Regions from separate parts of the Variovorax sp. SPNA7 genome, predicted to be linked through region 3. Evidence: riboswitches for the same ligand, from Rfam matches in the RefSeq annotation. Region 3 holds a riboswitch; each other region holds the start of a gene.
What was found. Region 3 has a riboswitch for glycine ahead of gcvT (glycine cleavage system aminomethyltransferase GcvT). Riboswitches for the same ligand answer to the same signal wherever they lie in the genome.
Positions count from the first base shown of each region.

Region 1: another riboswitch for glycine. It lies ahead of RZE77_RS06580 (ABC transporter substrate-binding protein); the one in region 3 lies ahead of gcvT (glycine cleavage system aminomethyltransferase GcvT).
Region 2: another riboswitch for glycine. It lies ahead of RZE77_RS03450 (D-amino acid dehydrogenase); the one in region 3 lies ahead of gcvT (glycine cleavage system aminomethyltransferase GcvT).

Region 1 is NZ_CP138513.1:1,440,159-1,443,425, reverse strand. Features, by position in the region: gene RZE77_RS06585 (ABC transporter permease) at 1-18, opposite strand, end outside; gene RZE77_RS06580 (ABC transporter substrate-binding protein) at 40-1,629, opposite strand; glycine riboswitch at 1,800-1,931, opposite strand; gene RZE77_RS06575 (hypothetical protein) at 2,061-2,855, opposite strand; gene RZE77_RS06570 (NADPH-dependent FMN reductase) at 2,969-3,267, shown strand, end outside.
Region 2 is NZ_CP138513.1:766,086-769,352, forward strand. Features, by position in the region: gene RZE77_RS03445 (FIST signal transduction protein) at 1-588, shown strand, start outside; gene RZE77_RS03450 (D-amino acid dehydrogenase) at 606-1,907, opposite strand; glycine riboswitch at 1,998-2,104, opposite strand; glycine riboswitch at 2,156-2,225, opposite strand; gene rfbB (dTDP-glucose 4,6-dehydratase) at 2,332-3,267, shown strand, end outside.
Region 3 is NZ_CP138513.1:3,692,016-3,695,282, forward strand. Features, by position in the region: gene RZE77_RS17320 (TRAP transporter large permease) at 1-913, shown strand, start outside; gene RZE77_RS17325 (hypothetical protein) at 1,060-1,608, shown strand; glycine riboswitch at 1,640-1,730, shown strand; glycine riboswitch at 1,743-1,855, shown strand; gene gcvT (glycine cleavage system aminomethyltransferase GcvT) at 1,901-3,079, shown strand; gene gcvH (glycine cleavage system protein GcvH) at 3,127-3,267, shown strand, end outside.

The sequences.
Region 1 (3,267 bases), 2.3 Mb from region 3:
CGCAAGAAAGATCAGCATGGGTTTGGCGAACGAGCGCGCTCAGCTCTTCTTGATGTTCCAGAACACATTGACCGGCGAGCGCACCACGCCGCTCACCACGCCCTTGCGGTAGGCCGTGAGCGGCTTGTATTCGCCGATGGGTGCGTAGATGCCGGTGTCGTACACGCGTTGCTGGATGGCCGTGGCCAGGTCCTTGCGCTTCGGCTCGTCGGCCGTCGCCAGGAAGTCGGACTTCAGCTGCTCGAGCTTGTCATCGGTGGCCCAGCCGAACCAGCCCTTCTCGCCGTTGCCCGTGAGCGGCGCATAGAACATCGGGTTCATGTTGTCGGCAATGCCCCAGCCGGTGATGAAGAGGTTCCAGCCGCCCTTGTCGACGGGATCCTTCCGCGCGCGGCGCGTGACCAGCGTGGGCCAGTCCATCGACTGCATGTCGACGTTGAAGCCGGCCTGCTTCAGCAGCTGCGCCATCACCGGCGGAAACTTGTTGAGCAGCGCAAAGTCGGCCGGATACATGAGCACGACCGGCTTGCCGTCATAGCCCGCTTCCTTGAGCAGCGCCTTGGCTTTCTCGAACTGCGGCTTGCCGGTGAAGTAGCTGGTCTTGTCGCTGGAGAACGCCGTGCCGCACGGGTAGACCGAGGCGCAGCTGTTGTAGAGCTCCTTGTGCACCATCTGGGCGCGCATCAGCGCCTCCTGGTTGATGGCCATGATGGCGGCCTGCGCGATCTTCGGATTGTCGAAGGGCGGAATGACGTGGTTCAGGTGCAGCGCGAACGAGCCCTTCGGGATCGGGTTGTCGACCGTGATGGCAGCGTTGTTCTTGAGCGCCGTGTACTGCTCCGGCGGCAGCCATTCGATCATGTCGACCTCGCCGTTCGCGAGCGCATTGGCCTGTGTCTGCGCGTCCTTCAGGATGATCCATTCCATGCGGTCGACGTACACGTTCTTGCCGCCCGCGGTGCCTGAAGGCGCCTCGGTGCGCGGCACGTACCTGGTGTTCTTCAGGTAGACCACCTTCTCGCCGGGGCGGTACTCCTCCTTCTTGAAGATGTAGGGGCCCGAACCGGTGGCGTCGTCGATCTGCTTGTCGGACGGCGTGGCGGCCACGCGCGCCGGCATGATGAACGGCGGGTTCGACGAAGGCTTGCTCAGTGCATCGAGCACCATGCCGAAGCCGTCCTTGAACACCAGCCTGAAGCTGCTGGCGTCGACCGCCTCGGCCTTGTCGAGCGCGGCATACATCTTCTGGCCCAGCCCGTCGCGCTGGCCCCAGCGCTTGAGCGACGCCAGCACGTCTTCCGAAGTGACCGGCTTGCCGTCATGGAATTCGAGGCTCTTGCGCAGCGTGAAGGTCCACGTCCTGCCATCGGCGCTGGTGGTGTACTTGTCGACCATCTGCGGCTTGACCTTGCCCTGCTCGTCCACGCCGAAGAGCGTGTCGTACACGGCATAGCCGTGGTTGCGCGTGACGAAGGCGGTGGTCCAGATCGGGTCGAGGATCTTGAGGTCGGATTGCGGCACCAGGCGCAGCACCTTGGCCGCATCCTGCGCGAACGCGCTGGTGGTTGCGAATGCAGCGGCCAGCATGGCACCCGCGACAACGGCTTTCAGGTTTCTTTTCGACAGCATCTTCGGTTCTCCGGTTGAAAAAATCGTGAGGAACGGGACTTCGGATCAGGCGTGCCAGCGCGGCCGCCCCGGTGGAAGAAGAAGAGGAAAAATCGCGCGAGGCGCTCGAACAAGAGTCATGAAGAAGAAGGCTCCGGAAGCGCGCAAAGGCCACCCCGCGCATTGCGCGAGATGCCCCTGCTGTCCTTTGGCCTGAGAGATTCACCATGCACGCTCATCGCGCATGGCTTGCCCCTTCGGCGGCTGCCCTCGGAGGCCTTTTCTATTCAGGGCTCCGGGCAGCGCTCTCCAGCGTTGATCGAGATATCCAGTCTTGGGACCTGAGCGTTATGGGCTGTCGCCTTCGGTAATGCACTAACTCGAAGCATCGAGCCGGCATTTCTCCTGGATGCATTCTTCCAAGCAGAATGCGTGCCACTCGAACGCTTGCGCTACTGCGGCCCGCCGCAGAAGCTCGCCCTTTCGGTGGTCCTGGCGGTGAAGTGAAGGCGTGTGGTGGTGGTGTCGCTGGCGGGCGTGTTCTGCGGCCATTCGCTCTGCAGCCATGTGTACTGCCAGCTGTAGGCTTCGCCCGGGCTCGCAGCTTCGCCGTAGCTGATGCGAAGGCTGCCGCTGCTCTCGTCGTGGCAGTGCTTCGACTGCTTGTATTCCCTTTCGCTGAAGCAGGCGCGGACCATCTTCGAGCACGAAAAAGGAATGCCTTCGTACACGGCCCGGCTCGCGTCCTCGACCGGCACGAAGTCGGCCTTGCTGAACGAAGCGCCGCCGCCCGAGTACATCTCCGACACCGTCTGGAGCACGGCCGCGGCCCACCGCCCTTCGGCCAGCGGATAGAGCGCCGGCGCGAGGGAGATGCGCGAATCCGCCATGCCGGGAGTGGCCGCCTTCTTCATCAGTGCGGCCGCATAGCCGCTGAAGTCATGCAGGCGGTTCAGCTGCCACGTGCCGGCGGCGACGCGCTTGATGCGCGCCATGGCCAGCGGCTCGCTCGAGAACACCGCATAGTCGCCCGCTGCGGCGCCGCGCGGCCGGTACAGGCCCAGCGCCTGCGGATCGCAGGGCTGCGGCAGCAGCGCACACAAGCGCGCGCGCCAGTCCGCATCCAGCGATTCCGGTTTCTTCACCGCATCGAAGAGTTGTGCCGACGGCGCGGCGCCCGCATGCCCCGCAAGCAGCAGGACGAACATCGGCAAGGCGGCAGTGCGAAGAATGGGCAACGGGTTCATGGACCGGCATGGTAGCCAGCCCGCCCACAGGATGCTGCAACCAATTGCGGTGCGGGCGGGCCGATGTTGTAGCCTTCGCCCCACGGCCATCTTGGCCTCGAACGGAGCAAAAGATGGCTGACAGGATCCTGGTGTTCTATGGCTCGTACCGCTCGGACCGCATGGGCATTCGCCTGGCGGACTACCTGGTGGCGGGCCTCAACGCGCGAGGTGCCGAGGCCGAGTTGATCGACGCCAAGGCCGTCGGCCTGCCGATGCTCGACCGCATGTACAAGGAATACCCCGAAGGCACCGCGCCCGCGGCGATGGAAGCGCTGGCGCAGAAGATACGCGGCGCGGATGCCTTCGTCTTCGTGGCCGGCGAATACAACTGGGGCCCGCAGCCCGGCCTGAAGAACCTGACCGACCACTT
Region 2 (3,267 bases), 2.9 Mb from region 3:
GACGGCGAACCTGCGCTCGACGTGCTGCTGGCCGACCTGCAGGTGACGCTCGAGCGGCCGCAGGAAGCCATCGACGCCGTGCGCGCCACCCTGGTGGGCCTTGCCGATGCGGGCAGCGACGGCATCCGCCGCACCGGCGACCTGGGGGCCGATGTGCTGGTGCGCCACATCATCGGCCTGGACCCCACGCGCCGCGGCATCGCGATTGCCGATGTGGCCGAGGCCGGCATGCGCCTGACCTTCTGCCGCCGCAATGCGCAGGCCGCGCGCGCCGACCTGATGCGCATCTGCGCCGAGATCCGCGAAGAGCTCGAGCCCGAGGAGCAGACGCTGGCCACCGCGCGCGCCGTCGCAGCGGGGGAGGCCGAGGCGGCGCCGCATCCGGCGCGCCGCATCGCGGGCGCCGTGTACGTGAGCTGCTCGGGACGCGGCGGGCCGCACTTCGGCGCGCCGGGCGCCGAACTGCAGATCGTGCGGCACGCGCTGGGCGACGTGCCGCTGGTCGGCTTCTTTGCCGCGGGCGAGATCGCGCGCCACCACCTGTACGGCTACACCGGCGTGCTGACGGTGTTCACCAGCAAGGACTGAGCCTCGCCCTCTGGCATTCAGGCCGGCTGCAGTACGCGCGCCGCCGGCGCAGGCATGCCGGTGAACGCAAAGTCGACCTCGGGCGCGAGTCCGCTCACGATGCGTGCAATCGACTTGCCCGATCCGCAGGCGTGCGTCCAGCCGAGCGTGCCATGGCCGGTGTTGAGGAACAGGTTCGGCAGTTTCGTCTTGCCGATCAGCGGCACGTTGCTTGGCGTCGCGGGGCGCAGGCCGGTCCAGAACTGGGCCTGCGTGGTGTCGCCGGCGCCCGGAAAGAGCTCCTCGACGCGCCGCACGATCGCCTCGCAGCGCACGCGGTTCAGGTCGCGGTCGTAGCCGTTGAGCTCGGCCGTGCCGGCAATGCGCAGGCGGTCGCCGGAAGCCGAGGTGTAGCGCGAGAACACGAGCTTGAACTCGTCGTCGGTCAGCGAGACCTGGTGCGCCCTGGACGCGTCCTTCACCGGCAGCGTCACCGAATAGCCCTTGGCCGGATAGATCGGCAGCCGGATGCCCAGCGGCGCGGCAACGATCGGGCTCAGCGAACCCATCGCGAGCACGAAGGCGTCGCTGCGGATGCGCTGGAAGCGGCCTTCGCTGTCGGTGGCTTCGACGTGGTCGATGCTGCCGCCGGCCTCGCGCAGCGCGGTCACCGTGTGGCTCATGAGGAACTTCACGCCGGCCGCGGCCGCGCGCTTCGCCAGCTCGCGTGCAAAAAGATTCGCGTCGCCGGACTCGTCCTCCGCCGTGTAGGTGGCACCCGCCAGCTTCGGGCGGATGTGGGCGAGGGCGGGCTCGATCTTCACGGCCTCGTCGGCAGAGATCACCTGGCGTTCGCAGCCGAGTGCGCGCATCTGCTCGGCGGGCTTGAGGGCGCCGTCGAACTCCTTCTGCGTCGTATAGAAGTGCAGGATGCCCTGCGTGCGCTGGTCGTATTGCAGGCCGGCGTCGGCGCGCAGCTGCTGCAGCACCTCGCGGCTGTAGGTGCCCAGGCGAACGATCTGCTCGATGTTGTGCCGGGTGCGCGCCGGCGTGCATTCGCGCAGGAACTGCAGGCCCCAGAGCCACTGGCGCATGTCGGCGCGGATGCGAAACAGCAGCGGGGCGTCTTCCTTGCCCAGCCATTGCAGCACCTTGAGCGGTGCGCTCGGATTGGCCCAGGGCTCGGCATGGCTGACGGAGATCTGCCCGCCGTTGGCAAAGCTTGTTTCGGCGGCCGGCGTGGCCTGCCGGTCGATCACGGTCACTTCGTGGCCGAGTTGCTGGAGATAGTAAGCAGAAGTCACGCCGAGCAGGCCGGCGCCAAGAACGATCACACGCATTTCAAGTACCTTTGAAGATTGGCACTCGAACGGCGGACTTGGTGTGCTACTGATTCAATAGCGAGCAACCGGACGAACGCCGTCCAAGTTGCCGCTCCCCCTGTCCTTGGTACCTGAGAGATTCACCTGTTGCACCTTGCAACGGGTTTGCTCCTTCGGTGCATCACGCGAGGTGATGGCTCTCCAGACGGCTTGTCAGTTGATGCAGTACATGCCACGACACTCTTTGAAAGAACTTCAAGGAATCTGTGGGCTGACCTGAGCGTTTATGGGAGTTTGCGCCTTCGGTGGAGTAGTAATAAGTACTACTCACTCTCCTGCAGTGAAACGATTGTAGGCGGGGACCGCAAAGCCGCCAACCATGAATTTTGACAATTCGGACCAATGGGATAATTGTCATTGATTCGAAACTTCGGGGAGACTCATGATCCTGGTAACCGGCGGCGCGGGCTTCATCGGCGCCAACTTCGTACTCGACTGGCTGGCGCAGAGCGACGAGCCTGTCGTGAACCTCGACAAGCTGACCTATGCCGGCAACCTCGAGACGCTCGCGTCTCTCAAAGGCGACCCGCGGCACCTCTTCGTGCAGGGCGACATCGGCGACAGCGCGCTGGTTGACCGCCTCTTGGCCGAGCACAAGCCGCGCGCCATCGTGAACTTTGCCGCGGAATCGCACGTCGACCGCTCCATCCACGGCCCCGAGGACTTCGTGCAGACCAACGTGCTGGGCACCTTCCGCCTGCTCGAGTCCGTGCGCGGCCACTGGAGCGCGCTGGCGGCCGAGCAGAAAGCCGCCTTCCGCTTCCTGCACGTGTCCACCGACGAGGTCTACGGCTCCCTCTCCAAGACCGACCCCGCCTTCACCGAAGAGCACAAGTACGAGCCCAACAGCCCCTACTCGGCCAGCAAGGCCGCCAGCGACCACCTCGTGCGCGCCTGGCACCACACCTACGGCCTGCCGGTCGTCACCACCAACTGCTCCAACAACTACGGGCCCTTCCACTTCCCCGAGAAGCTCATCCCGCTGATGATCGTCAACGCCCTGGCCGGCAAGCCCCTGCCCGTGTACGGCGACGGCATGCAGGTGCGCGACTGGCTCTACGTGAAGGACCACTGCAGCGCCATCCGCCGCGTGCTCGAAGCCGGCCGCCTCGGCGAGACCTACAACGTCGGCGGCTGGAACGAGAAGCCCAACATTGAGATCGTCAACACCGTCTGCGCCCTGCTCGACGAACTTCGCCCGCGTGCCGACGGCCAGCCCTACAAGGCGCAGATCAGCTACGTCACCGATCGCCCCGGCCACGACCGGCGCTACGCCATCGATGCGCGCAAGCTCGAGCGCGAACTCGGCTGGAAGCCC
Region 3 (3,267 bases):
GGCGCTCATCAAGCACGGCTATCCCACCGCGTACGCGGCCGCGCTGCAGGCCACGAGCGCCGAGCTCGGCGTGATCATCCCGCCCTCCATTCCCCTGATCCTCTACGGCGTGAGCGCCGAGGTGTCGATCGGCGAGCTGTTCATTGCGGGCTTCGGGCCGGGCATCCTGATCAGCCTGGCGCTGATGCTGTTCGTCTGGGCCTTCTGCAAGTGGAAGGGCTGGGGCAAGAACGACGGCGACGGCCGCATGCCTTTCTTCAAGGCGACGTGGCAGGCCGGCTGGGCGCTGCTGATGCCCGTCATCATCCTGGGCGGCATCTACGGCGGCATCTTCACGCCCACCGAAGCCTCGGCCGTGGCGGTGCTCTATGCGCTGGTGGTGGGCGTGGGAATCTACCGCGAGATCAAGCCCACGGACCTGTACGTCATCCTGCGCAAGTCGGTGCTGTCGTCGGCGGTGATCATGTTCATCATCGCCAACGCGGGCCTGTTCGCGTTCCTGATCACGCGTGCAGGGGTGCCCGACGCCATCGGCCACTGGCTGCAGGAAGTGCTGAAGTCGCCCGCGATGTTCCTGCTGGGCGTGAACGCGGCGCTGTTCGTCATCGGCATGTTCATCGAGACCAGCGCGGCCATCATCGTGCTCGCGCCCATCCTTGCGCCGGTGGCGGTGCACTTCGGCATCGACCCGGTGCACTTCGGGCTGATCATGGTGGTGAACCTGGCGCTCGGCATGATCACCCCGCCTTTCGGCGTGAACCTGTTCGCGGCCTGCACGGTGGCGCGCATCTCGCTCGACCGGATCGTGAAATACCTGGTGCCCTTCGTGCTCGTGATCCTGGCCTGCCTGATGGTGATCACCTACGTGCCGTGGATATCGCTCGCGCTGCGCGACCTGGCGTACGCCAAATAGCGGAAACAAGGCGAAAAAGAAGAAACGGCAGCCTGTTCGCAGGCTGCTTTTTTTTGTGCGGCGGTTTCCCTGTAAGGCAAACGTTTCATGAAGATGTCACCGCTTGCAACGATGCTTCAGCCCTCGATCCCCAAAGCTGTGGCGCCATGTTTCCCACCAAGACCGACAAGGCACGCGACGAACTCCAAGGCCGCGAGCGCACGCTGAGCCAGCGCGAGCGCGCCTTGCTGCTGATGGCCGACGGCCGGCGTTCGCTGACCGATTTCAGCCCGCTTTTCGCCAGCCGCACCGAAGCCGAGCAGGCGATCCAGGCGCTGATGCGCCAAGGCTATCTGCAGGACGCGCAGGCGCTTGCTGCCACGGCGGCGCAAGCCGTGGCGCAGCCGCCCGCCCCGGTACCCGCGGCCGACCCGATCCGGCTCGCCACCTCGGCCGACAACTTCGACGGCAAGCGCTCCCTGGCCACCACGCGCATGTTCCTGTTCGACATCTGCGAGCGCATGTTCGTGCGCCGCGACCCCAAGTTCGCGCTGCAGATGCGCGACGCCCTGCGCGAGGCGCGCGACCGCGGCGCCATGCTGACCATTGCCGCACTGATGCTCACCGAGGTCGAGAAAGCCGCCGGCGCCGAGCGGGCCGAATCGCTGCGCGAGCGCATCGACCGGCTGCTGCCGCCGGCCGAGACCGTGCACTGAGCCGCAGACCGGGCGGCCGCGATCCACTACACTCCTATGGTCAGGAGAGAGCCCCGCCAGCCGGGGCCGCCGAAGGCGCAGGGGTTTCCCGAACGCTCAGGCAAAAGGACTGACACAGCGCTGGCGCATGCCGGCGCTTCCTTGCTGGAGAGAGGCCGCTGCATCCCAAACCATGCACCGGCCCACCGAAGGAGCAAACCCCGATCGTGGGGCGAATCTCTCAGGTAAAGCGGACAGCAGGGGTGGCCCATGGCTCGCGCCATGGAATTCGTCTGCCCCTTTGGAGTGCCCCGTGGCTGCTTCCTCCGACTCCTCTTCCGCCGAACAACTCCTGAAGACCCCGCTGTACGACCTGCACGTGGAGCTCGGCGCCCGCATGGTGCCGTTTGCGGGCTATTCGATGCCGGTGCAATACCCCGCCGGCCTCATGGCCGAGCACAGGCACACGCGCGACGCGGCCGGTCTGTTCGACATCTCGCACATGGGCCAGCTGCGCCTGGTCTGCCCGGACGCCGCGGCCGCCTTTGAAACCCTGATGCCGGTCGACGTGATCGACCTCGCGCCCGGCAAGCAGCGCTACGGCCTGCTGCTGAACGACCAGGGCGGCATCCTCGACGACCTGATGTTCTTCAACGAGGGCCACGGCTCGATCTTCGTGATCGTGAACGGCGCCTGCAAGGTGGCGGACATCGCCCACATCCAGCAGAAGATCGGCGCACGCTGCGATGTGCAGCCCATGCCCGACCACGCGCTGCTCGCGCTGCAGGGGCCGCAGGCGGCCGTGGTGCTGGCGCGGCTGTCGCCCGGCATCGAGCGCTTCGTCTTCATGACCGGCGGCGCGGTGCAGATCGGCGGCATTCCGGCCTTTGCCACGCGCAGCGGCTACACCGGCGAAGACGGCTTCGAGATCTCGGTGGCCGGCCAGAATGCCGACGCCCTCGCCCGCCTCCTGCTGGCCCAGCCCGAGGTCAAGCCCATCGGCCTGGGCGCGCGCAATTCGCTGCGGCTGGAAGCCGGGCTGTGCCTCTACGGCAACGACATCGACACCACCACCACGCCAATCGAAGCCTCGCTCAACTGGGCGATCCAGAAGGTGCGCCGCACGGGCGGCGCGCGCGAAGGCGGCTTTCCGGGCGCGGCCAGGGTGCTGGCCCAGCTCGCCGCCGCCACGGCCGGCGCCGCGGGCCACACCGACCACGACACGCTGAAGCGCAAGCGCGTCGGCCTTGTGGCGCTGGAACGCATTCCGGTGCGCGACGGCACCATGCTGCAATCCTTCGAAGGCAAGGACATCGGCTTTGTCACGAGCGGCCTGCTCGGCCCGACGGCCGACCGCCCGATCGCCATGGGCTACGTGGCCACCGCGTTTTCCGAGCCCGGCACGCGCGTGCAGGCCATCGTGCGCGGCAAGCCGGTGCCGATGGAAGTCTCGACGCTGCCTTTCGTGCCCACCCGCTACTACCGCGGCTAGGCGCTGCGCCCCCGATCATCATTTTTTTCCACGAGGAGTTTTCCACCATGAGCATCAAGTACACCAAGGACCACGAATGGGTCTCGGCCGAAGGCAGCGCAGCCACCGTCGGCATCACCGTGCATGCGCAGGACGCGCTCGGCGACGTGGTCTTTGTCGACCTGCCCGAAGTCGGCAAGAGCTTTGCC